2 linked regions of the [Eubacterium] eligens ATCC 27750 genome follow. The protein of the gene in region 2 interacts with the protein of the main gene of each other region in a pairwise test. Links are inferred from orthologs where the notes say so. Each region holds a gene or a part of one and is shown on either strand. Other genes may lie near its edges.

Region 1 (12,842 bases), 940 kb from region 2 along the record:
GTAATGATGTAATACTTTCTCGGCTTCGTTTCATCTGTTTCCCATTCACTTTTTAAAAGTCCCTGACTTTCCAGTCTTCTCAGTAGCGGATATAAAGTATTCCCTTCTATTGAAATCCCCTTTCCTTCTAATTCTTTTATAAGTGAATACCCATACATCGGCTTGTTTAGCTGTGCTAACACTACCATGATAAGTGTTCCTCTTCGAAATTCCAGAATCAGTCCTGAAACAATTTCATCGCAATTCATTCAATCTCTTCCCTTCTTAATTATCCAAATCAACAATATTCATCAGATTGTAGTGTGTCACACACACTATCATTTTAATTCATCATACTGTATGTCACACACTATGTCAATATTTTTTTCTTATAAAAATATTGTGATTTATACGCAATACATTTATCATATTAATATGAAGTTATATTGGAGGTTCATTTATGAATGGGGTAAATGGTTATGATAATTTTGATGGACCAACATCGGCATATGTTAAAAGAAACCGGAAAACCAGTTTTGCATATAAGTTTAAGAAAATGCTTTATGAAAGAAAAAAAGCTGAGGTAGAAAAAAGCATTTCTTTTGACGATAATCATGCAATTGAGGAAGTATGTCAGTATGTTCAGGAACAATGGGGATTTAAAGAAGCTGACAGAAATTCTGCTGAGTATAAATTCATGTATAAGCAGATAAAGCATGACATAAATAGCGAAATTAACCTGTTTCTGTATGTGCGTGAGGATAATGACGCACATATGGATATTGAAATAGAAACTACCACTGGTTATATTACAGGCGGCGTGACCGGAAAGAAGTCCTCAATTAAGGAATTTAACAGAATTTTGCGTGATGTATTCATATATTATGGTGTCATGCAGGACGACATAATCGAGAAAACCAAAAGATACAAGAATCTTGTGAGTATTCTGATGCAGGAAGCTTAAAAGGAATACTGTTTTTCTAACAAATAAAAACGGAGTTATATATATGGACACTATACATTCAGACATTTTCCCAGACGGAACTCCTGTTGATGGCTGGTTTCACAATACCAGCATTCCAGAACTTACCAAACTGGGAAAGCAATATATTATTACAGATTATGGTATACATGATGACGGCAGAATATACACAGATAATTTCCAGAAGCTGATAGACCTTGTATACAATGCTGGTGGCGGTGTAATCGTTATTCCGCATGGTACATACATAACTGGAGCTTTATTTTTCAGACAGGGAGTTAATCTATATATTGAAGGTGGTGCAACACTTATGGGAAGTGACGACATCAGCGATTATCCGGTCTGTGAAACAAGAATAGAAGGTGAAACCTGTCAGTATTTTGCTGCACTTATCAACGCTTCTGGAATTGATGGCTTTACATTGTGCGGTAATGGAACGATAGACGGTAATGGCTTACGAAGCTGGAAAGCCTTCTGGCAGCGAAGAACATGGAATTCCAACTGCACCAACAAAGACGAACAGCGGGCAAGGCTTATCTATATGGCTGGTTGCACCAATGTTACTGTTGCCGGATTGCACATTTGTAATTCGCAGTTCTGGACTAATCACCTTTACAAATGTTCTCATATACGTTACCTTAACTGCCGCATTACAAGCCCGTCTGCTCCTGTCAAAGCGCCTAGCACTGACGCAATAGACATTGATGCCTGCACTGATATTCTTATTAAAGGCTGCACAATTAATGTAAATGATGACGCAGTTGCTTTAAAAGGCGGCAAAGGGCCATTTGCTGACAGTGACAAGAACAATGGCGCTAATGAGCGCATAATTATTGAGGACTGCACATTTGAATTCTGCCATGGATGCCTTACATGTGGCTCAGAATCCATACACAATAAGAATATAATAATGCGTCACATCAAGGTCGACTCAGGTTACAATCTGCTCTGGCTGAAAATGCGTCCCGACACGCCACAGCATTATGAATACATCACTATAGAATATGTTCAGGGAAAGATATTTAATTTCATCAACATTAATCCGTGGACACAGTTTTTCAACCTTAAGGGAAAAACTGATATTTCCCCGTCTTCCACAGAACACATTATAATAAGAAAGAGTACCTGCACCTGTAATGTTTTCCGCAACATAAAAGAAGCACCTGAACAATACACACTCACAGATATCCAGATAGATGACAATATAATAGAAGAAATCGGAACACCTTCCGATAAATCAAAACATACCGGAGCAGAATAACTGCCCCGGTATATTTTATTATGTATAGCTTATTATATTTACCAATTAAGCTACTGTCTTCTCAGAGTTCTTCTCGCTCTTTGCATAGCTCTTTACTGAGTTAACTACGATGATTACACCAAGTACAATAAGGAGTATAGCAATTATAAGCTGAAGTCCGTTAGCGATGAATACGCTTCCCCAAGATGTCTGTCCAGCAGGAATTGTAACAGAAGCTGCTAACTTGATAGCCTTAACCATTGCAATTGTTCTCTGTACAAGTGCTGTAAATGTTACACAAAGCATGATGATAAGAGGAGGGAAAAGCATTTTGTTGCTTCGTCCTGTAACCTTTAAGAATACGCAGAGTGTAAGAATTACAAGAGCGCTTAATAACTGGTTAGCTGAACCAAATAATGGCCAGATATTTGCATATCCAATCTTAGTAAGGATGAATCCACATACTAATGTTACGATTGTTGAGAAGTATGTATTGCACAATAACTTTCTCCATCCTTCTGCATGTTCCATATCATCTACGCTGAAGAGTTCCTGGAAACTCATACGACCGATACGGGCAACTGCATCAAGTGATGTAAGAGCAAGAGCAGATACACACATTGTCATGAATACTGTTGCAAAATGTACTGGAACACCAAACATTTCAAAGAATCCTGCTACACCACTACTGAAGATTGCGAATGGTGTCTTAGCTGGAAGCGCTCCGTTAGTGGCAGCTGCACCAGCAACACAAAGGGCAAGTACTGCAAGTAAACTCTCAAGTACCATTGCGCCGTAACCAACCTTAAGCATATCCTTCTCGTTCTCAACTGTCTTAGAAGATGTACCAGAAGATACAAGGCTGTGGAAACCAGAAACGGCACCGCAGGCAACAGTTACGAAAAGAATTGGGAACATTGTTCCAAGCTTTGCATTATTGAATCCTGTATATACAGGAAGATTCATTGAAGGATGTGCAACTACAAGACCAACTGCTGCACCTACGATCATGCAGATGAACATGAATGTTGTCATATAGTCACGAGGCTGCTTCATTAACCACATTGGCATAACTGCAGCGAAGAAGATATATACAAATGTGATATAACTCCATACATCTTTGTTGAACTCAAGTGGGAAGAACATACCAACAGCAAATGCTGCGATAATAAACACAATACCAAGTACTGCTTCTTTCCAGCCTGAAAGATTTAACTTCTTCTGGATAAGACCGAATACTACGGCAAATACCATAAACATGATAGATACCATACCAGCTGAACCATTTGTCTTAGCTGCTGCTGATAAAACAGTAGCACCATCAGCATTTACTGTGTAAGCATTAAATGTACCTGCAACCATATCTGCAAATGCTGCGATAACGATAAGTGTGAATAACCAGCAGAAAAGTAAGAAAATCTTACGACCAAACTTACCGATGTACTTCTCAATGATCATACCCATTGACTTACCTTCATTCTTAACTGAAGCATAAAGTGCACCAAAGTCTGTAACTGCTCCGAAGAATACACCACCGATGAGGATCCAGAGTAAAACTGGTAACCATCCAAATGCTGCTGCCTGAATAGCACCTGTTACAGGACCTGCTCCTGCGATTGATGAGAACTGATGACTGAAAACTGTCCAGCCATTAGTTGGAACGAAATCCTTACCGTCGTTATATTTAACGGCTGGTGTCTCTGCCTTAGGGTCGATACCCCATTTCTTTGCTAACCAACGGCCATAAACCATGTATGCACCAAAAAGTACAACTGCCGCGATAAGCACGATTACTAATGTGTTCATAATGTCACTCTCCTATAAAAATATATTTCACCAGTCAAACGCAGTGGAAGCGGTGCTATGATTCTCATCGCTTACATAGCTCGTAGCTCATATGTCAGAACTGCGTTCTGACATTGTCGCGGTGCTCCTCGGATGTTCCAACATGAATCTGATTGTATGCAAGCATACATCAAATTCCCGTTGTTCCATCCTCATCGCTACTCGCACAAAAAAACCTTCGTCGATGCACTAATCCATTACTGGATTATGTGCAAAGACGAAGGTATATTATTTCTACTTCCGCGTTACCACTTTGCTTGCCGGATACTCCGACCACTCTACTGCCACTTGGTATATTCTTCTCTTATGGCATGCCCTTTTAACGATGGGTACCGGTTCCAACTACTAGACATCTGCCTGTCTTTCACCAGAACTGCTCGCAGGTGAGGGCTTAATCATTCCTTGCTGCCATCTCTCATCAACTGACGGCTTTCTGTGAGCGGTGATATGAAGAAGTCATTTCCTGTTCTTCGCATTTGACTGTTGATTTGTACATTAAAATATTCCTTTGTTGATAATTTGTCAATAAGAAAATTAAATATTTCTTAAGAATTCTTAAATTTCTTAATAAAATTAATATCTTTCACGCTGTTTCTGTTTATATATAGCCAGATTGCTTTAATATTATTAAGCAAATCCACCCTTTTGATTATTTACCTGAATATTATTATGCTTTGATAGGTTAATTCTTATTCTAACATTGTAGTCATATCTATTTTCTACCTATAAGATGCTTCAAAATGCGACTACCTATCGGTATCACATTCTCCCTATATTTTTCCCCCCCATATTTAAGATATTCTTGTTGAAAATAGTAAATATTTGCTATAAAATAGAGATAGTTTATTTTCGTGATAAAATACTTCACTAACTTAACAATTTTATATTTTATAGGAGATTATTCTATGAACTACGATGCTAATGTTTTTAAAGCCAAGGCTAATATTAAAGCCCGTCGGATATGGCTTGTTTTCTCACTCCTTTTGACCGCCAATTATGGTACTGATGCAGCTAATGGAATCTATCCAAAAAGCAGCTACATAATATTTGTTGCACTTTGCTGGATACCTTTCTTTATTGGAGAATTATTTTTCAGAATCAAGGGAAAAGCAACTGATGCGTACAGATTATGTCTTGTTATTGGTTATGGTATTTTCTATACATTTGTAATATGCACAACTGATTCTCCGATTTCATTCACATACATTCTCCCGGTTATGAGTCTTCTCGTTCTATATAAGAACAAGAAATTCATGATTAACTGCGGTATTGCTAATGTACTCTCTGTTATTGTCAGTGATGTGTACAGATATGTTGTTCTCGGATGCAGGTCTGATGCAGATATGAAGAATTACCAGTTACAGGTTGCATGTCTTCTTCTATGCTACATCTGCTATGTTATGTCTATCAGACACCTTAATGAATCCGATGGTGCTTTGAATGGAAGTATTAAAGCTGATCTTGACAGAGTTGTTTCAACTGTTGAGAAAGTTAAGACTTCAAGTAATTCTATTATGAGTGGAATTACTGTTGTACGCGAACTGGCTTCAGAGAATAAGCATGGTTCTGATGTTATCATGCTTGGCATGAACGAACTTTCAAGCAATAATGAAGATTTAAGAAGCCATACTGCTTCTTCCACTGATATGACAACTGACATAAGCTCACAGGTAGAACATGTTGCTCAGCTTATTGACGATATGGTAAGCCTTACTTCTGAGTCACAGGAGCATGCATACACAAGCTCAAGCGACCTTGAAAACCTTATTACAACAGCAACTACAATGTCTGAGCTTTCTTCAGAGGTTGAGCATATCCTGCATGATTTTGAATCAGAATTCAAGACCGTTAAAGACCAGACAAGTGCTATCGACAATATATCCAGCCAGACCAATCTTCTTGCCCTCAATGCTTCTATTGAAGCTGCAAGAGCCGGGGATGCAGGTAAAGGCTTTGCTGTTGTAGCTGAACAGATTCGTGCATTAAGCACAGAAACTAAGACCTCTTCCAGTGAAATACAGAGTGCATTAGACCGTCTTGCTGTAATCTCCGATAAAATGCTTTCTTCTATTGGAGAGACTTTATCACTTATACAGGTTACTCTTGACAAGATTAAACAGACAAGTGAAAGTATCAGTCTTATCACATCTGATTCTACTCAGATTGAAGACCATATACATATTATTGATACAGCCATTAAAGATGTTGAATCTGCTAACAAGCAGCTTGTAAGCAACATGTCCCAGGTATCAGATATAGTTGATACCATGACAGAGTGCATAACTAATTCAAGAGATATCAGCAGCCGTATTGTAAGTAAATATGACGAAAGTGCTACTAATATCAATACCATGGAAAATACAATACAGGCTCTTATGTGTGAACTTGGTGTTGGCGGTTTCATGGGTATTGAAGATATTAAGACAGGCATGAAGGCATCCGCAATCCTTAAAGGTACTCATGGTGAAAATGTTGAATATCACGGAACCATTAAGACACATAATGACAACAGCATAACTCTTGAACTTGAGAAGGCACTGCCTGCAGTTAATTCAGCAATTGAATGTGACATGTTAGTAACAGTTGAAAATGTAATATACCATTGGGAAAACGCTAAGATTGCAGCTGATAAAAAAGCATCTGCAACAACGGGCATTGTTACAATCACAACAAGACCGCAGATTCTTAACCGTCGTAAATATCCTAGAATTGATATGAATAATCACTGTACAATTACAGTAAAGGGTACAGACGAAACATTTGAAGGAAAACTTGATAATCTGAGTGCCAATGGTTTTGCATTTCTCTCAAAAGACAGATTTTTCTCTAATAACAAAGGCAAAATCATTACTGTTTCAATTGATAATTTTGATTTGCCTACACATTCTGTATTAGAGGGTCAGATTATAAGATGTTCTGATAATGACGGCATCTACATAGTAGGCTGCCAGATGCCAGAGGATAACTACTACATTATGGAATATGTAGAGCAAATGATACGGACTCAAAAAAAATAATAACTAAAATCATAAAATGGAGAAAAGCATATTAATCAGCTTTTCTCCATTTTGTATATTCTAGATAACCATCCAGTCTTCGAACTTATTTGCATTTTCAACAATGTTGACAATTCCATCTGCGCCGTAAGTAAATGCCCTGTGAATAAATACATTTACTTCCTCACCCTTCTTTATCGGAGCTTCCTCTACATTTCTTGTCCCGACAACCTCTATGCCGTTGACATTGACAGTTATCTCGACTTCCTTTCCCATGAAAAGCTTACCTACAACCACGCCCTTCTCAACAGAAGCGGCTGAATCAACTTTCTCATCAAGCCTTGTGATGTTGACATTCTCCGGTCTTAATACCGCCTTAACAGAATCATCAAGCTGGTTAAAACCTTTAATCTTATTAATCCGGTCAACATGTACCGGATGTCCCATGAATTCCGCCATAAATGCTGTCTCAGGCTCTCTGTATATCTGTCTTGGCGTTCCAATCTGCTCTATATGTCCCTTGTTAGTGACAATAATTTCATCAGCAACCTCAATTGCCTCATCCTGGTCATGTGTTACAAATATACTTGTGATTCCAACCTTTGTAATCATGTCACGAAGCCAGCTTCTTAATTCCTGTCTTACCTTCGCATCAATTGCTGCAAATGGTTCATCAAGAAGCAGAAGCTCCGGATTAGGTGCTAATGCCCTTGCAAATGCTACTCTCTGTCTCTGTCCACCTGATAACTGGCTAGGGTATCTTTTCGCCATGCCCGAAAGTCCGACAAGTTCAATAAGCTCATCAACACGTTTCTTAATGTCCGATTTTTTCCATTTATTAACTTTTAATCCAAATGCAATGTTATCATACACTGTCATATATCTGAAAAGTGCGTAGTTCTGGAAAACAAAACCTATTCCACGCTTACTTGCCGGCACATCATTAACAACCTTGCCATCAATAATAATATCACCTGAATCCGCAGTCTCAAGACCTGCTATCATTCTTAAGATTGTAGTTTTGCCACTTCCGCTAGGTCCAAGCAGTGCAATAAGCTTGCCCTTCCCTATTCCAAGATTAATATTATTCGAAGCTTTAAATGTGCCATATGTCTTATTGATATTACGAAGCTCTACATATTTTTCTGTGTCCTGCTGTAATTCTGCCATAATCTGTTCCGCCTTTCTGTTGTAGTGCGTTTCTATCCTTCCTGCCGCTCTTTCTCTGCCTTAGCTGCCTGCTGCCCCTTGTATTCAAGTACACTTCGAAGCACAAGTATAATAACCGCCATCAGCACAAGAATTGCTGACACTGCAAATGCTCCCGTAAAATCATATCCCTGATACAGAAGTTCAATATACAACGGCATCGTGTTAGTTCTTCCGCGCAAATGTCCTGAAAGAACGGATACCGCGCCAAACTCGCCCATTGCTCTCGCTGTACACAGTACAATACCGTAGAGAAGCGGCCATTTGATATGTGGGAATGTAACCTTCCAGAATATAGTCCAGCCATTTGCACCCATAAGCGCTGCAGCCTCCTCCTCGTCAGTTCCCTGCGAGGTAAGAACCGGTATCAGCTCCCTTGATATGAATGGAAACGTTACAAATATAGTCGCAAGCACGATACCCGGAACTGCGAATATAATTCTTACTCCCATAGCCTTAAGATATGGATATATAAAACTCTGTCTACCGAATGTAAGCACATATATAAGACCTGCTATAATCGGTGAAACTGTGAGTGGTAAATCTATTAAAGTAGATATAATCTTCTTGCCCTTAAACTGGAATTTCGTAATAAGCCATGAAGCAAATATTCCGAAAAATGTGTTACACACAACCGCAATAAGCGAAACCTCTATTGTCAGCTTAATCGAATGAAGTGCGTATTTGTCGGTAACAGCTGCCAGAAACACCTTTATGCCCTTAGAAAATGCTGTATACATTACATAGCTGAGGGGCAGAATAAGCATCACAAATAAAAACAACACACTTATACCTATTAGAATCCATTTTAACGGACCTGAATCTTTTCTGATGTTCATACGCTAACCCCTTTCTATGAAATTCCACTTACAATCTTCGATGTCCTGCTCTGTAACACTGCATTTATAAAGAGAATAATAAATGCGATAAAAAGCATTACTAGCGCTATTGATGTTGCACTTGCGTAGTCATATTCCTGTAATTTTGACATAATCATAAGCGGTGCTATCTCTGTCTCATACGGTGTATTTCCTGCTATGAATACGACACTGCCGTATTCGCCAAGTCCTCTTGCGAATGACATTGTGAATCCACCGATAAGTGCTGGAAGTATCTCTGGAAGTATTACCCTGAATACTGTCTGTCTGTGGGTTGCACCAAGCATGTTGGCTGCCTCCTCGTACTGGATATCCACCTTTTCCAGCACCGGCTGGACCGCCCTCACTACGAATGGTATTCCAACGAATATAAGTGCGAATATAATTCCCAGCCTTGTATATGCAATCCGGATTCCAAATTTGCCAAAAAATGCTCCAAGCCAGCCATTAGTTGTTGTCAGATGTGTAAGTGCTATACCCGCAACAGCTGTCGGCAGTGCAAATGGAAGTTCAATTATTCCATTCATAATCTGCTTACCCGGAAAGTTATATCTTACAAGAACCCATGCAAGAATTGTTCCCATAACTGCGTCTATAAGTGCCGCGATTAACGCAGTCTCAAGACTTACTCTGTAGCTTGAAAGCACCCTCGGCCTTGTAACTGTCGTTATGAATTCCGTAAACGACAGCTTTGCCGAGAATATCACAAGGGTACATAAAGGGATAACAACAATTAATCCTAACATTGCAATTGTTATTCCAAATGAAAGACCAAAGCCTGGTATTACTCTTTTTTTCTTTCTTTTCTTCTCTTTCATTCTGTCGTTTCCCCTTCCCTTAATCACTTCTTCTCATATATCTTGTCGAACACTCCGCCATCCTTGAAGTGCTTCTTTGTAGCTTCATTCCAACCTCCAAAATGTGCTATGTCCGTAAGTTCTACATTGGTTACTATCCACTTTCCATCTGCTGAAAGCTCTGTGATTGTGTTACCTTTCGATTCTGTGGCATATTTTTCAAGGATTGCTTTATTAGATGGTCTGTAATAATTCAAGAGTGGCTTATCATCTTCCACGGCGTTACAGTTAACTGCAATAACCGGTTATTTCCAAAGGAAGAATCAAAGTCATTCTTTCTTCTGAAAACATACAACAGCAGCAACAGCTTTCCTGTGTACCTGATGTCTTAGATAAATGTTTCATAATCAATTCCTCCTTCTTAATTCCTACTAAGTTTATATGTTACTATGTTGTAAATTATATACCTACTATGTTTGTATGTCAATATGAATTTTGAGGTTTCTGTCTTTTTGGACTTCCTACTGCCCTCTCTCCACTTTAACGTCCAATCCGCCGCGCCTTTGCTTCTCTTTTGGACTTTCTACCGCCTTCTCTCCACTCCAACGTCCAATCCACCACACTTTGGCTTCTCTTTTGGACTTTCTAATGCCTTCCCTCCTCTCTAACGTCCAATCCGCCGCGCCTTGGCTTCCCTTTTGGACTTCCTCGTGCCTTCCCTCCTCTCTAACGTCCAATCCACAATGCTTTGGCTTCCTTTCTTGACTTTCTGTTATGCTTGTATTATAATCCGTAATACAGACACAACAAATACACTAATAGCAACACATTTTTAGCAAGAAGAAAGGAGCCCGATATGGTTATAGAACTTGATTTTGCGAGCGACACGCCCATATATGTACAGTTAAGAAATCAGATTGTTAAAGGAATCGGCAAGGGAGAACTCAAGGCTGGTGAGAAACTGCCGACCGTCAGACAGCTTGCTTCTGACGCAGGCGTTAATACAATGACCGTCAATAAAACCTACCAGATTCTTAAAGCTGAAGGTTTTATTAAAACCGACAGAAGGCTTGGTGCATTTGTCGCCGAGAATATTAATATGGATATTGAATTCAGGGAAAAGCTTGAATCAGAGCTTGAACTGCTATCCGCAGAAGCAAGCATTACAGGAATGGATAAAGAAGAATTCTTAAAAATGTGCGAAAACATTTATTCCAAGATGAATCCCTGCACAATGTAATATGCCTGTATTCACACATGCATTAACACACACAGTCCCACTATACAAGGAGGTTTCCTTATGAAAATCGCAATGTTTATGCTATTCTTCGTATGCAACATGTTCACAGTCCTGATCATGAGATTTGCATATGAATCCAACTACCGATACAACAACGGAATGCTTATCGGAGTCCACATTCCAGGCGACCATGTTAACGATGACGATGTCACCCGACTTATGACACGCTTTAAGAAAAGCATGAAATATTTTCAGAATATCAATGCAGTACTCTCAATAGCCATATGCTTTCTTAATTTTGTGAACATAATCATTTTCGTTATTATGTATACAATCTGGATTCTCGTGTTCGTTTTCGGAATTATGTATATCCAGCTTTCAGCGCATCGGAAAATGTATCTGTTAAAGATACAGAATGGCTGGTTTGTGGAATCCCAGAAACAGAAGGTCTTTATAGATACTCGTGCTTGTGCAAACGCAGATGCAACTCCAGTCAGTTTCAGATACCACATCATCATAATTGCCGCAGAACTGCTGGCTTTGATTCCATTCTATTCATGGACAGACAGAGCATATTTTTCAATGATTATTGTATTTGCAATATGTACTGTCATAGTTTCAGTATTCGGGTTTGTGTTCCATATTTATATGAACAGACGACAGAATCAGGCATACAGCCTTAATTCGGACATTAACAACATTGTTAATCTGACTATGAAGAAATACATTGCTTCAGCAATGCTTGTAATGTCACTTCTTAACTTCGTGGCATGGATAACATTTGTGTTAATGTGTATTATTCAGGATACTGTTGGTGACTTAAGTTTCTGGATGTACATTATTCTGCAGTTGTTAAGCGGCTGCACGCTCACTGTCATTCTTATTCTTGCACGCAACAGAAAGAACGAAATGCTTAAGGCTGACACACAGCCGGTATTTGTTGATGATGATGACTACTGGAAGACTGGATTTTACTACAATCCTAATGACCCGCACCTTTTCGTACCCGACAGGCTGTGTTCGACCAACTACTCGCTTAACTACGCCCGCACAGGTGCTAAGATATTCACCGGAAGCATAACGGCTGTTATTCTTGGATTACTAATATGGACAACTATTGTATTAATTCCATACATTCATGTTACTATCGACATCAGGACTACTGAAAGCACTGTAAATGTGTCTTCATGCGGTTATACAAGCAGAATTAACATTGACAACATTACCGAAATTACTCTGATGGATTCACTGCCTGATGACCATTTTTTCAGATATAACGGCGGTGCCACAGAAAGTTATCTTGTCGGAAAATTTAAGGGCAATACTTATGGAAAATGCAGTCTCTACATTTTTAAAGATGTGTCTCCTGTGCTTATGATAAAAACTGCTGACCAGACTGTGTTCATCAATTCCAAAAAAGATGGCGAAATTGTTAATCTGTATAATACAATTAAGGATAAATAATCCGTGACAAAAAGGACGATAAGAATTAACTTCTTACCGTCCTTTTTTCTGCAATTCTTCTATTCGCGTGACTTGCGCTTCTTCACATCATGCTCCTCATACGCCACACTCACTTTCTTACCGCTGAATGCAACTCCGAACATACCAATCCCAGACACGCCATGCTTTTCAAGATTGGCTGTGTAACTTTTCTGCTGAATCTGTCTGACTGC
Region 2 (12,963 bases):
GCGCCGGCAAATGCAACACCGACTGACATTCCCTCGGGGATGTTGTGTAATGTCACAGCGAAAAGCATCATGGTAGTTTTTGATATGGAATTGGTTCTAATACCTTCCTGATTCTTGCTTTCAATATGCATATGTGGAATGACAGTATCAAGAAGCAGAAGAAAGAATATTCCTGCGAGAAAACCAACCAGTGCAGCCAGCCATTCCGGAGCACTGCTTCCTTTTGACATATCTATAGATGGTATCAGCAAAGACCATACTGATGCGGCAATCATAACTCCTGCCGCGAATCCTAAAAGCATTTTTTCAAACTTTGGGGCAATCCGTTTTTTTAAGAAGAACACCATGGCAGAGCCAAGAGATGTTCCGATAAAAGGAATTGCTAATATTATAAATTCTGACATAAAAGCTCCTTTCTATGTAAGTTAGGCATAACTAACATAATTATTATAGCATTTAAGGGTTTATATTACAAATGTTTTATCGAAAGAGAGTGATAATACGCCAAAAGTTACCTGCAACGACTTTTTGAAATAAAAGTTTCCTACAACGACTTTTTGTGATAGAATGTTTCTATACAAGTTGGAGGTGTCAGATATGGGGAATGTAGTTGATAAAGGAACCAGCTTTTTGTTTCATGTGAACAGGTATGTGGCAGGTAGTGAAACTGACATGTATAAACATGGATATGCGGAGCTTTTATATGTGTCTGATGGAAGCCTTACTGAGCATGTATGTGGGGATAAGGTGCATATAAAGAAAGGCGATGTATGCTTTATTGATTCGGGGTGTGTACATAAGGAAAGCTTTGAGGAAGATGACACATTTGTAATAAGACTCGAAGTGTCAGATGAGATTATTAATGCAGTTATAAGTAATGCTATGGCGGATAAACAGGCGGTGGATTATATTAAAGAGCTTGTTAAAGTGTTAAAGAACAGCGGATATATACATTTTGGCTATAAAGATGATTATGATAATGAGCTTAAGGATATGCTTACTGCTATGATAAGCGAGTGTGGTGTGGCGGATATGGCGTCTGCATATATATGTCAGGGGCTTATGCTTAGGATTCTGTGGCGGCTAGGAACAGTATATGAGTATGCACAGTCAAGATACATAAGAAAGAAAATTAACTGGCTTTTGCATCAGGAAATTACAGATTTTATTGAAGATAATATGAAAGATGTTACAATAGATATGCTTGTTGAAAGATTCGGTTATCAGGAGGATTATTTCAACAGGTTTTTAAAGGCACAGACAGGTATGACTTTCACGGAATATCTGCAGGATTGCAGATTGAACAAATCGGCCATTCTCTTAAAAGAAGATTCAATGGATGTTGATGAGATTATAAAGAAAGTCGGATATAGAAACAAAGGATATTTTTACAGGATATTTACTGAGAAATACAACATGACACCTGCAAAATTCAGAAAATATATTAAAGAAAAGGAGTTTACGATATGAGTGATATGTATAACAATCCGGTACAGAGAGGATTCTTTCCAGATCCTTCGGTAGTAAGAGTTGGAGATGACTATTATATGGCTAATTCAACATTTCAGTATTTCCCTGCAATTGCAATCAGCCATTCCAAGGATATGATTCACTGGCATGTAATTGGACATGCAATTACAGATTCAGAAGAACTTGATTTAAGAGATATTAAAGACTCACATGGCATATGGGCACCGGATATTAATTATGTTGATGGTAAATTCATTATAATGGCAACTTTAAGGCTTAACGGAGATGGCAAAAGAGATAATAATGTATTAAGACGCCAGCTTGTTGTAACATCAGATAAGCCACAAGGACCATATTCAAAGCCAGCCTGGCTTGAGGTTGACAATATTGACCCATCTTTATTTGTTGATGATGACGGTAAGAAGTATCTTCTTATAAGTCCGGGAATCAATCTTTTACCACTCAGTGATGACTGCACTAAGGTTACAGGTGAAAGTGTGTGTGTATGGTCAGGAACTGGAGAGAGATGTCCGGAAGGACCACACATTTTTAAGAAGGGTGAGTATTATTATGCAATGCTTGCGGAAGGCGGTACAGGCTATGGACATGGAATCAATGTTGCTCGTTCAAAGAATCTGTATGGACCATATGAGGAATCACCATACAATCCTGTATTGAGACAGTTTAATCCAGATGCACCGATTCAGAGAACAGGACATGGCAATATAATTGAGACACAGGACGGAAGCTGGTGGTGCTATTATCTGTGTGGAAGACCTAATCAGGGCAATTATACAACAATAGGAAGAGAGACAGCACTTGACCCTGTAACATGGCTTTCAGATGGCTGGTTCGTGATTAATGACAGGAAAGGACCAAGCCTTACACAGAAAGCACCTGAATTACCTGAATGTACATTTGAAAAGTGGACAAGAGATGATTTTGATGATGATACTCTTAATCTTAACTGGGAGTTTGTAAGAAATCCTGTTAAGGGTAATTATTCTCTTACAGAAAGAAAAGGATATTTAAGGCTCTGGACAATGGACGGAACTCTTAATGAGATAAGGGCTAAGAATACTCTTGTAAGAAGAGAACAGGAATTATCGTATACAGCACATACAAAGCTTGACTTCTATCCTGAAAAGGACGGAGAACAGGCAGGTCTTACCTGTTATTACAGTACTGCGACTTATGCAAGATTGTCATTGTGTTATGAGAATGGAAGAAAATTGCAGCTTGTGATTAACAGAAACCATGGCGAGGAGCTTATCTCACAGGTGGACAATATAAAGGAGCAGAGCATATACTTAAAGGTTGTAGTTGATAAACTGACAAGAAGCTTTTTCTACAGCTATGATGGTGAACAATGGGAACCAGCAGGAGTGCTTGAAAATTGCATATATCTGTGCGATGAGGGTGTGCCTGATGACAGAAAGCGTCATACAGGAACGCTTGTTGGAATATATGCCAATAATGGTGGCTGCGGAAGCAGGATTCCGGCAGATTTTGATTATTTTGAATATGAGGACTAGATTTTATGAGTTTTGATTGTGTGGTTATAGGCGGAGGTGCAGCCGGAATGATGGCTGCCATACAATGTAAAGAGAATAATATGCAGACTGTGATTATAGAACACACAGCAAAGCTTGGAACTAAGATATTAAAGACTGGGAATGGCAAATGTAATTTCTCCAATACATTTATGACTAAGGAAATGTATCAGAACAATAACGCAGATTATGCGATGGAGATTATTAACAGGTTTAATGTTGATGATACAATACATTTTTTTGAGGGCTTAAGTGTATATAAGAAGGAACGTAACGGTTATCTGTATCCGAGGTCAGAGATGGCGGCTTCTGTGGCGCTGGCGCTTACAGGAAAGATACAGGCACTTGATATTCCGGTTTTTTTTGAGACATCTGTTAAAAAAATTGACAGGGCAGGCAGCGAATATGTGTTACAGCTTGAGGGTGCGAAGACTAATACAATTAAGACTAAGACAGTGATTCTTGCATGCGGTTCGGCGGCTTCACCGTCTTCTGGTTCTGATGGAAGCGGTTATAAGCTTGTCAGGAAACTTGGAGTTAAAGTTGTTAAGCCACTTCCGGCTCTTACGGCACTTGAATCGGACAAGAAGAATATGAAGCTTGCAACGGGTGTAAGAGCACTTGGAAATGTTAAGATTATGGTTGCAGGCAGAGTGGTTGCTGAGGATACTGGCGAGATTCAGTTTACTGATTATGGAATATCAGGAATCCCTGTTTTTCAGGTGAGTCGTTTTGCTGTCAGGGCGATGGAAGAAGGTCAGAGGGTTGAAGCTCTTGTTGATGTGGCAGCAGATATTAAAGAAGATGACCTTTTATCAATGCTAAAATGTGCTGTTAATACAAGAAAGCATCAGTCAGTAAGCGAAAGCCTGTCAGGGTTGTTTAATAAAAAGCTTGTAATGATGATATGTAAAGATGTTGGAATCGAGGGTAATTCATCAGCTTCTGATATAGATGACGACATATGCCAGAGACTTGCAAGATATATGAAATCCCTCCACTACCATATAACAGGATATAAGGGAAATGATTATGCACAGGTATGTCAGGGTGGTGTTGATGTATCCGGACTGAATTATAATCTTGAATCAGTTGATAACCCTGGGATATTCTTTGCAGGGGAGCTTGTGGATATAGACGGCAGATGTGGTGGTTATAACCTTCAGTGGGCATGGAGCAGCGGCGTGGTTGCTGCTAAGTCAGCGTTTGATTATTGTAACAGACAGGAATAAGAATAATGGAAAAGAAATGTATTAAGATTAGTAATATAAAGATATCTCCTGATAAAGATACAGCATTTTTAGAAGGAATTATAAGAAAAGAATTAAGACTTGGAAAAGATGCACAGATTGATTATGAAATAGCAAAAAGGTCACTTGACTGCAGACACAAGCCTCAGGTTATGCATATATACAGTGTCGAAGTGTATAAGGTGGTGCGTTCCGGCAGGGAAGAAAAGCTTGAGAATATAATTAAGAAATCATGTTGCAAGAATGCTGTTATGTCTAAAAGGGTTATCTATAAGTTTCCTGTTAATGCGACAGAAAATGTTAATGAAGATGAAAGACCTGTAGTTATCGGATTTGGACCGGCAGGAATATTCTGTGCTCTTGAGCTTGCCAAAGCGGGGCTTAGACCTGTTGTATATGAGCGTGGACAGGATGTTGATACAAGAACTAAGAAGGTTGCACAGTTCTGGGAGACGGGTGAGCTTGATACAGAATGTAATGTGCAGTTTGGTGAAGGCGGAGCAGGCACATTTTCTGATGGAAAGCTTAACACACAGATTTCAGATACATTTGGAAGAATAAGATATGTTCTGCAGAGCTTTGTAAAGTTCGGTGCATCAGAAGATATTCTGTATGCCAATAAGCCACATATAGGAACAGACGTGCTTGCGGATGTAATTAAGAATATAAGACAGCATATTACCGCGCTTGGCGGTGAAGTTAATTTTGGAAGCTGTCTTAAAAAGATTGAGATTAAAGACGGAAAAGTGTGTGGCGTTGTCATAGCTGACAAAGATGGTGAGTATGTAAGAAAATGCAGTAAAGTGTGCCTTGCAATAGGTCACAGTTCAAGAGATACATTTGAATATCTTCACAGTGAGAATATAAATATGGAGCCGAAGCCTTTTGCGGTTGGAGTAAGAATAGAACATCCACAGGAAATGATTAATTATAATGCTTATGCAGATGCTGCATATGAGCTTCCGGCGGCTGATTATAAAGTTACTTACAAGACGAAGAATACAGATAAAGAACGAGGTGTGTATTCTTTCTGTATGTGTCCAGGAGGTTATGTTGTTAATGCTTCATCAGAGAACGGCAGGACATGTGTTAATGGAATGAGTTACTCAGGCCGTGATTCCCGCAATGCTAATTCAGCAATAATTGTTACAGTCGGACCAGATGATTTCGGACATGAAGTACTTGATGGAATAAAATTTCAGAGACAGTTAGAAGCAAACGCTTATGCTGAAGGAAATGGAAAAGTTCCGGTACAGTTATTTGGCGATTTTGAAAAAAATATAACAACAACGAAATTAGGAGAGGTTGAGCCTTGCATAAAAGGAGAATATACATTTGCTAATCTTAAGAATGTATTACCTTCTTATGTGGCAGATTCAGTTGTTGAAGGCGTGCATGGATTTTCAAAATTCATACATGATTTCGACAGGAAAGATGCTGTACTATCTGGCGTTGAGAGCAGAACCTCAAGTCCTGTAAGAATAATAAGAAACGATGAACTTGTAAGTACATCAGTATGTGGATTGTATCCGTGTGGTGAAGGTGCAGGGTATGCAGGAGGCATAACATCTGCTGCAGTTGATGGTGTTAAGGTTGCGGAATATATGGCAGTAACATCTGCTTGTATGGGATAATATGGACTTTTTAATAAAAATATAGTAAAATAGACCAGCATTTGATTTTTTTACTGGAGATATTAAAATATGGGGAATTATAGAGAGTTTATAAAAGACAAGAAAAGAATTGTTATAAAGATAGGTTCATCTTCACTTATGCATGAGCAGACAGGCAGATTGGACCTTTTAAAGATTGAAAAGCTTGTAAGGATTCTTATTGATATTAAGAATTCAGGAAAAGATGTTGTTTTAGTTTCTTCTGGTGCAATAGCTGTGGGAAGGGCTGTTATAGGACTTTGTGACAGACCTACAGAACTTCCGGTAAAACAGGCATGTGCATCCATAGGACAGGCTAAGTTAATGATGGTTTACCAGAAGATATTTGCAGAATATGGTGCAGTTGCATCACAGGTTCTTCTTACCAAGAACACAATAGTTAATGATGTTAACAGGACTAATGCACAGAATACATTTAATGAAATCTTAAAGCTTGGGGCAGTTCCAATCGTTAATGAGAACGATACAGTATCAACTTACGAGATTGAACAGCTACAGGCTTTTGGAGATAATGACAGACTTTCAGCAATTGTTGCTTCAATTATCGGAGCGGACCTTCTTATTCTGTTATCTGATATTGATGGTCTGTATACAGATGATCCAAACACTAATCCTAATGCAAAATTTGTTGAAACTGTATACGAGATTGATGAGAAGCTTATGGGAATGGGTAAAGATTCATCCGGCAGTAATATGGGGACTGGCGGAATGACAACCAAGCTTATTGCAGGAAAGATTGCAACACTGTCGGGGGCGGATATGATTATTACTAATGGTAATGATGTTGACAATATTATCAGGGTTATGGCTGGGGAAAATGTTGGAACATTGTTCTTAGACCACAGAGCATCTGATTTTGACCTGATGTCTCTTATAGATTAAGGCCGATTGAAGATTACTTGGACGACAACAGGAGGTCATACATGGATATTAAGCTGATGAAGAATTCGGAGAAGGGTATATTTTTTCCTGTCAATGACAGACTCTTAATGCAGATAACAGATGATAATTATCAGTATCAGGGACTTCAAGGAAAAAAATATTTTATTCTGAATGCAGCAACTAACGAGAAAGCAGAAGTGGCAGCACAGATAAAGAAATATAATTTCTGTAAAATCAGGTATGCGTGTCGTGAAAAAAATTATATATTTTTCACTTCAATGGAATCTGTTACAGAAAGCAGGATATCTCTTACTGTATACAGATTTATGTTTGAGAGTAATGAGAGTGAAGCTGTTTATACCATGGAGATAGATAATACAGACATTGCAGATGAAATTACATATTACATTTATGTAATGGATTCGAATTATTTCTTTATACAGAAACAGGATAAAGATAATCAGCTTATTGATATATTTATGCATGATATTAATGCTGATTCCGATAACGATTTAAGTGATACATTTGTAAATGAAATGGGAATATATAAGGTTATTCCAGCCGGTGGCAATAATTGTATTATAAAATTCGGGGCAGACAGGATGAAAATCCGTGACAGTAAATCATCCGAAAAGATAGCACTTCTTAACTGCAAGCAGTTTGTTTCAGAAATTTCGTTTAATGGCAGTATGATTACTTTAGAAGAACTGGATAAGTCTGATGAAGCAACAACATTTCCATATATTAAGGCAAGTGCAGAAAAGATTATTTATTCAAAATATAATTTTAAGAGCCAGTCAGAAGAAATTGTTATATATGATACATCTACGAAGATTAAACAGGTAAGGCTGAATAATAATGTTGAACATGCTATGGACTTAAGTTTTACTTATATTATTAATGATACTCCTTATATACTTAAGAGAGAGGAAAAAAGTACCTGTTTTATTAATCTTAATACGCAGAAGACTGAATACAGGCTTCATTCTGATATGAAATTCAGATATATGTTTAATGATATAGTTGTAGTAACAAGAATGAAACATAGATTTTTCTTTATTAAGAAGCCTTCAGAATATATTGAAGTATACCGCATATCTGAACTTCATCATCCAATGCTGTCAACTAAAGCAGAGTATAACAGTTGTTCTGAAAGTGGTGATGATTTGATAATATTTACTAATTAGAATGAGGAAGTTATGGTTACAGAGAAAACATTAGAAAGAATTAATGAGCTTTATCATAAGTCTAAAGCAGAGGGACTGACAGATGCAGAACTTGCTGAACAGAAGCAGTTAAGAGCTGATTATGTTAAAGCTTTCAGAGAAAACTTAAGAGGACAGTTAGAATCTATTAAGATTAAGAATCCTGATGGTTCTTTAATAGATGTCAAGGCAAGACATGATGAGAAGATGAAAAGATTGGCAGAGGAACAGGCAGAGAAAGGTAACTAGATGGATAAGAATGAAGTGCGTCAGCTTATTATGAACCGCAGACATGAATTGTCAGATGAAGATATTGAAATGCAGAGTGGACTTATAATTGACAGATTGAAAAAATCGGACATATATAAGACATCGGAAAATGTATTTCTGTATATGAGCTATAACAGGGAAGTTGATACATATATGCTTCTTTCGCAGTGCTTTATGGATGGCAAGAAAGTATATGCTCCAAAAGTTTTATCAAAGACACAGATGGAGTTTTATTGCTTATCTGATGAGAATGATCTTGTAAGTGGTTATATGGGAATTATGGAACCGTCTGACGTCTGCGATAAAGCTAAGATCAGAGATGGACTTTTTATTATGCCGGGACTTGCGTTTGATTATGATTTTCACAGAATAGGTTATGGCGGAGGCTTTTATGACAGATATCTATCGGAAGATAATACATTTATAAAAGCGGCACTTGCTTTTGATTTCCAGCTTTTAGAGAGTATTCCTTATGAGGAACATGATTTAAAACCGGATTATATTATTACACAGACACAGTTTATAAGGAGGGAGAATTGATGGAATCACTTGAACAGATTGGAATTAAGGCTAAGAAGGCATCAAGATATCTTGCTAAGCTTGGAATAGATGAGAAGAATAAGGCACTTGAAGCGGTTGCTGATGCACTTACAGCTAATGCAGAGAGTATAATTGCAGCCAATGAAAAAGACCTTGTTAATGCCAAAGCCAACGGAATGAAGCCTGCTCTTATTGACAGACTTACGCTTGATATTAAGAGAATCAATGCAATGGCAGATGGAATAAGAGTTCTTACAGGTCTTGAAGATCCGGTTGGCGAAGTAACAGGCATGAAGAAAAGACCTAACGGACTTGTTATCGGAACGAAGAGAGTACCTCTTGGCGTTGTTGCAATTATATATGAGTCAAGACCTAATGTTACTGCTGATGCATTCGGACTTACTTTCAAGTCTGGCAATGCCTGCATCTTAAGAGGCGGAAGTGATTCTATTAATTCTAATATTGCTATTGCAGATGTTATTGCAAATGCACTTTCTGACAACGGAATTAATCCTGATGTTATTAATCTTATAAAAGATACAGACAGAGCACTTGTTAACCAGCTTATGAAGATGAATGATTACATTGATGTAATTATTCCAAGAGGTGGGGCAGGGCTTATTAAGAATGTTGTCAACAACAGTACAGTACCTGTAATTGAAACTGGTACAGGGAACTGTCATGTATATGTTGATGAATATGCTGATATTGATATGGCTGTCAAAGTTATATATAATGCCAAGACTTCAAGAATTGGAGTATGTAATGCGTGTGAATCATTGGTTATTCACAAGGCTGTTGCAAAGCAGGCAATTCCACTTATTGTAAATGCACTTAAAGAAAAGAATGTTGAAGTGCGTGGTGATGAATATGCAATGCAGTGTGATTCAAGAATTGTTCCGGCAAGTGATGATGACTGGGGAATGGAATATCTTGATTATATTATATCTGTTAAGACTGTTGACTCTGTTGACGAAGCAATAGAACATATTAATACATATAACACAGGCCATTCAGAGTCAATAATTACTAAAGATTACAATAATGCCAACAGATTTCTTGATGAAATAGATGCTGCATGTGTATATGTAAATGCTTCTACAAGATTTTCTGATGGGTTTGAATTCGGATTTGGTGCTGAGATAGGAATAAGCACACAGAAGCTTCACGCAAGAGGACCTATGGGACTTAAAGCGCTTACAACGACTAAGTATGTCATATACGGAGAGGGGCAGATAAGACAGTAAGCTGTTTTATGGGTATTAGGTGTTTTTATGATTAGAAGAGATTTTGATTTAGAAGAAATGAAGTATTTTCTTCATCTTGTCGGACAGAGTACAGATGATTATCTTTATATACTGGATTTAACTAATGATAAAGCTGTTTATTCAAAATCAATAACTAATGTGTTTGCACTTGATTCAGAGGAATTTTCCAATGCTACGCAGGAATTGGTTAAAGTTGTTCATCCGGACGATATTGATATGCTGATGAATGATATAGAGGATGGAATGAATGGAAGAAAGAGCAGTCATAATTTAGAGTATAGATGGAAAACTGTGGATGGAGAATATGTTGCAATAAATTGTAGAGGACAGTATATAATAAGCCATGGAGCTATTTACCTTATTGGAAGAATATCGGAGATTGGGAAACAGAGCAGATTTGATAATAATACAGGACTTTACAGGGAAATTGTTCTTGAAAATGTATATAATGAATATGCTAAAACCAGAAATGCGTCAGGTTTTCTTATGCTTGTTGGTGTAGATAATTTTAAAGAAATTAATGAAAAATATGGTGCAAAAACAGGTGATGAAGTGTTGAATATTCTTACTGATTCAATAAAGAAATATATTGACACACCACTTAGAATATTCAGAATGCCTGGTGATGAATGTGCCATATTTATGCCGTATTCCATGGAAAATGATATTAATCAGGCTAAGATTCTCTATAAGAGAATAAGAAATCGTATTGACAGAGCAATTGAAAAAAGAAAGTATGACATATTTTTTACAATATCAGCAGGGGTTGCTGAATTTGATACAGAGAAAGACAGTTTTAATGAGTTGTTAAAAAATGCCAAATTTGCTCTTCATGCTGCCAAACTCAATGGTAAGAACCGATGTGAAATATTTGTTGAAACTGAGTATACAGAGTATATAGAAAAACTTAGTGTTCAGGATGAATTACGCAGATGTATAAGTGAAGGTTTTGAAGGATTTGAGTTATATTTTCAGCCAATATATAATACCGACGATGACAGTTTGTCAGGAGCAGAGGCTCTTATAAGATGGAATAGCAGAAAATATGGATTTATAGGTCCTAACACATTCATACCGCTTCTAGAGGACAGTGCACTTATTATTCCACTTGGAAGATGGATAATTAATACTGCTGCTAAGGCATGTAACAGATGGATTACCAGTATTCCGGATTTTGTTATGCATATTAATCTGTCTTTTGTACAGATTGTCAAAAGTAATATAGTTAAAGATGTATTAGAGAATATCGAAAGATACAGTGCAGCTAATAATCATTATGTATTTGAAATAACAGAAACTATAGAGATGGACCAGATACCAGCTGTTCAGAACGTATTTAAAGAATTTGTAAAGAATGAATTCAGATTCGCAATTGATGATTTTGGAACAGGATATTCAAATTATGGATATATGCGTGACAGAACATTTGATATAGTTAAAGTTGACAGGTCTTTTGTAACTGATATAGATAAACTTAAAGATAATTATCTTATGGTAAGTTTTATAATTAAGATGGCACATGAGATGGGATTGCATGTGTGTATTGAGGGTGTTGAAACAAAGGAAGAACTTTCATGTGTTAAGAAACTTGGTGCAGATTATATTCAGGGATACTATTATGGTAAACCGGTATGCTTACAAGATTTTGAAGAACAGCACTTGAAAAGATTTGTATTAGGATAAGTATAGAATGGAGAATTGTAGATAATGCAGGAAGATAATAACACCAGTGCACTTGAAGAACAGCTTTATTATATTGGAGAATGTAAGAAGTTCCTGGAAAAGAAAACAAAAGAAATAGGCAGACCGTTATATGCGTGTGTACACACATTTGGCTGCCAGATGAATGCCAGAGATTCTGAGAAGCTTCTCGGGGTACTTAAAGAGATTGGATATCTTGAGACAGAGGATGAGGATAAGTCAGATTTTGTTATATATAATACATGTACTGTAAGAGAGAATGCTAATCTTAAGGTTTATGGACGTCTTGGACATCTTAAGAATGTCAAAAGAAAGAATCCGCATATGCTTATTGCAATGTGTGGCTGTATGATGCAGGAGCCTGATGTGGTCGAGAAGATAAGAGATTCTTATAAGTTTGTTGATATTGTTTTTGGTACATTTAATATATATGCAATGGCAAAGCTTATATATAACAGAATTACATCAGGAAGCCAGGTTATTGATATCTGGGAAAAGACAAAGGATATTGTTGAGGAGCTTCCTACAGAAAGAAAGTTCCCGTTCAAATCAGGTGTTAATATTATGTACGGCTGTAATAATTTCTGTACTTACTGTATCGTGCCTTATGTACGAGGAAGAGAGATAAGCCGTGAGCCTAAGGATATCATTATGGAGATTGAAAGGCTTGTAAAGGATGGCGTCAAGGAAGTTATGCTTCTTGGACAAAATGTTGATTCTTATGGAAAGACACTTGACAATCCTGTATCATTTGCGCAGCTTCTAAGAGAGATTGATAAGATAGAGGGACTTGAAAGAATCAGATTCATGACACCTCATCCTAAGGATATTGAGGAAGAGACTCTTGAAGTTATAAGAGATTCCAAGAAAATATGTAATCATATACATTTTCCACTTCAGTCAGGAAGCTCAAGGCTTCTTAAGCTGATGAACAGAAAGTATACTAAAGAGCATTACTTAGAGCAGGTTGAGATGATAAGAAGAATACTGCCCGATGTTTCTATTACAACTGATATTATTGTTGGGTTTCCAGGAGAGACAGAGGAAGATTTCGAGGATACTATTGATGTTGTAAAGAAAGCAAAGTTTGATAGTGCATATACATTTATATATTCAAAAAGAACAGGTACGCCTGCTGCCAGAATGGAGAA

The links.
Region 1: the proteins of EUBELI_RS04760 (region 2) and EUBELI_RS09055 interact in binary tests that used the Escherichia coli proteins (3 or more experiments, as listed by UniProt). The link is inferred for [Eubacterium] eligens ATCC 27750 from one-to-one orthologs.

Annotation. Positions count from the first base shown.
Region 1 is NC_012778.1:1,939,801-1,952,642, forward strand. Bases 6,169-9,043 are described here. They hold EUBELI_RS09055 (ABC transporter ATP-binding protein), read right to left. Parts: upstream 8,213-9,043; coding sequence 7,124-8,212; downstream 6,169-7,123. Other genes in these bases: EUBELI_RS09050 (methyl-accepting chemotaxis protein), read left to right, coding at 6,169-7,063; cysW (sulfate ABC transporter permease subunit CysW), read right to left, coding at 8,245-9,043. Outside these bases: EUBELI_RS09030 (PadR family transcriptional regulator), read right to left, coding at 1-248; EUBELI_RS09035 (hypothetical protein), read left to right, coding at 440-943; EUBELI_RS09040 (glycoside hydrolase family 28 protein), read left to right, coding at 987-2,222; EUBELI_RS09045 (carbon starvation CstA family protein), read right to left, coding at 2,268-4,007; more of EUBELI_RS09050, read left to right, coding at 4,952-6,168; more of cysW, read right to left, coding at 9,044-9,090; sulfate ABC transporter permease subunit CysT, read right to left, coding at 9,105-9,947; EUBELI_RS09070 (hypothetical protein), read right to left, coding at 9,971-10,204; EUBELI_RS09080 (GntR family transcriptional regulator), read left to right, coding at 10,783-11,166; EUBELI_RS09085 (PH domain-containing protein), read left to right, coding at 11,227-12,630; EUBELI_RS09090 (AAA family ATPase), read right to left, coding at 12,690-12,842. UniProt on the Escherichia coli protein: Part of the ABC transporter complex CysAWTP involved in sulfate/thiosulfate import. Responsible for energy coupling to the transport system.
Region 2 is NC_012778.1:993,201-1,006,163, forward strand. Bases 7,971-10,966 are described here. They hold EUBELI_RS04760 (glutamate-5-semialdehyde dehydrogenase), read left to right. Parts: upstream 7,971-8,842; coding sequence 8,843-10,090; downstream 10,091-10,966. Other genes in these bases: EUBELI_RS04745 (hypothetical protein), read left to right, coding at 7,971-8,015; EUBELI_RS04750 (DUF896 domain-containing protein), read left to right, coding at 8,028-8,282; EUBELI_RS04755 (5-formyltetrahydrofolate cyclo-ligase), read left to right, coding at 8,283-8,843; EUBELI_RS04765 (bifunctional diguanylate cyclase/phosphodiesterase), read left to right, coding at 10,118-10,966. Outside these bases: EUBELI_RS04715 (ZIP family metal transporter), read right to left, coding at 1-404; EUBELI_RS04720 (AraC family transcriptional regulator), read left to right, coding at 598-1,470; EUBELI_RS04725 (glycoside hydrolase family 43 protein), read left to right, coding at 1,467-3,005; EUBELI_RS04730 (aminoacetone oxidase family FAD-binding enzyme), read left to right, coding at 3,011-4,255; EUBELI_RS04735 (NAD(P)/FAD-dependent oxidoreductase), read left to right, coding at 4,261-5,907; proB (glutamate 5-kinase), read left to right, coding at 5,977-6,828; more of EUBELI_RS04745, read left to right, coding at 6,870-7,970; more of EUBELI_RS04765, read left to right, coding at 10,967-11,794; tRNA (N6-isopentenyl adenosine(37)-C2)-methylthiotransferase MiaB, read left to right, coding at 11,819-12,963. UniProt on the Escherichia coli protein: Catalyzes the NADPH-dependent reduction of L-glutamate 5-phosphate into L-glutamate 5-semialdehyde and phosphate. The product spontaneously undergoes cyclization to form 1-pyrroline-5-carboxylate.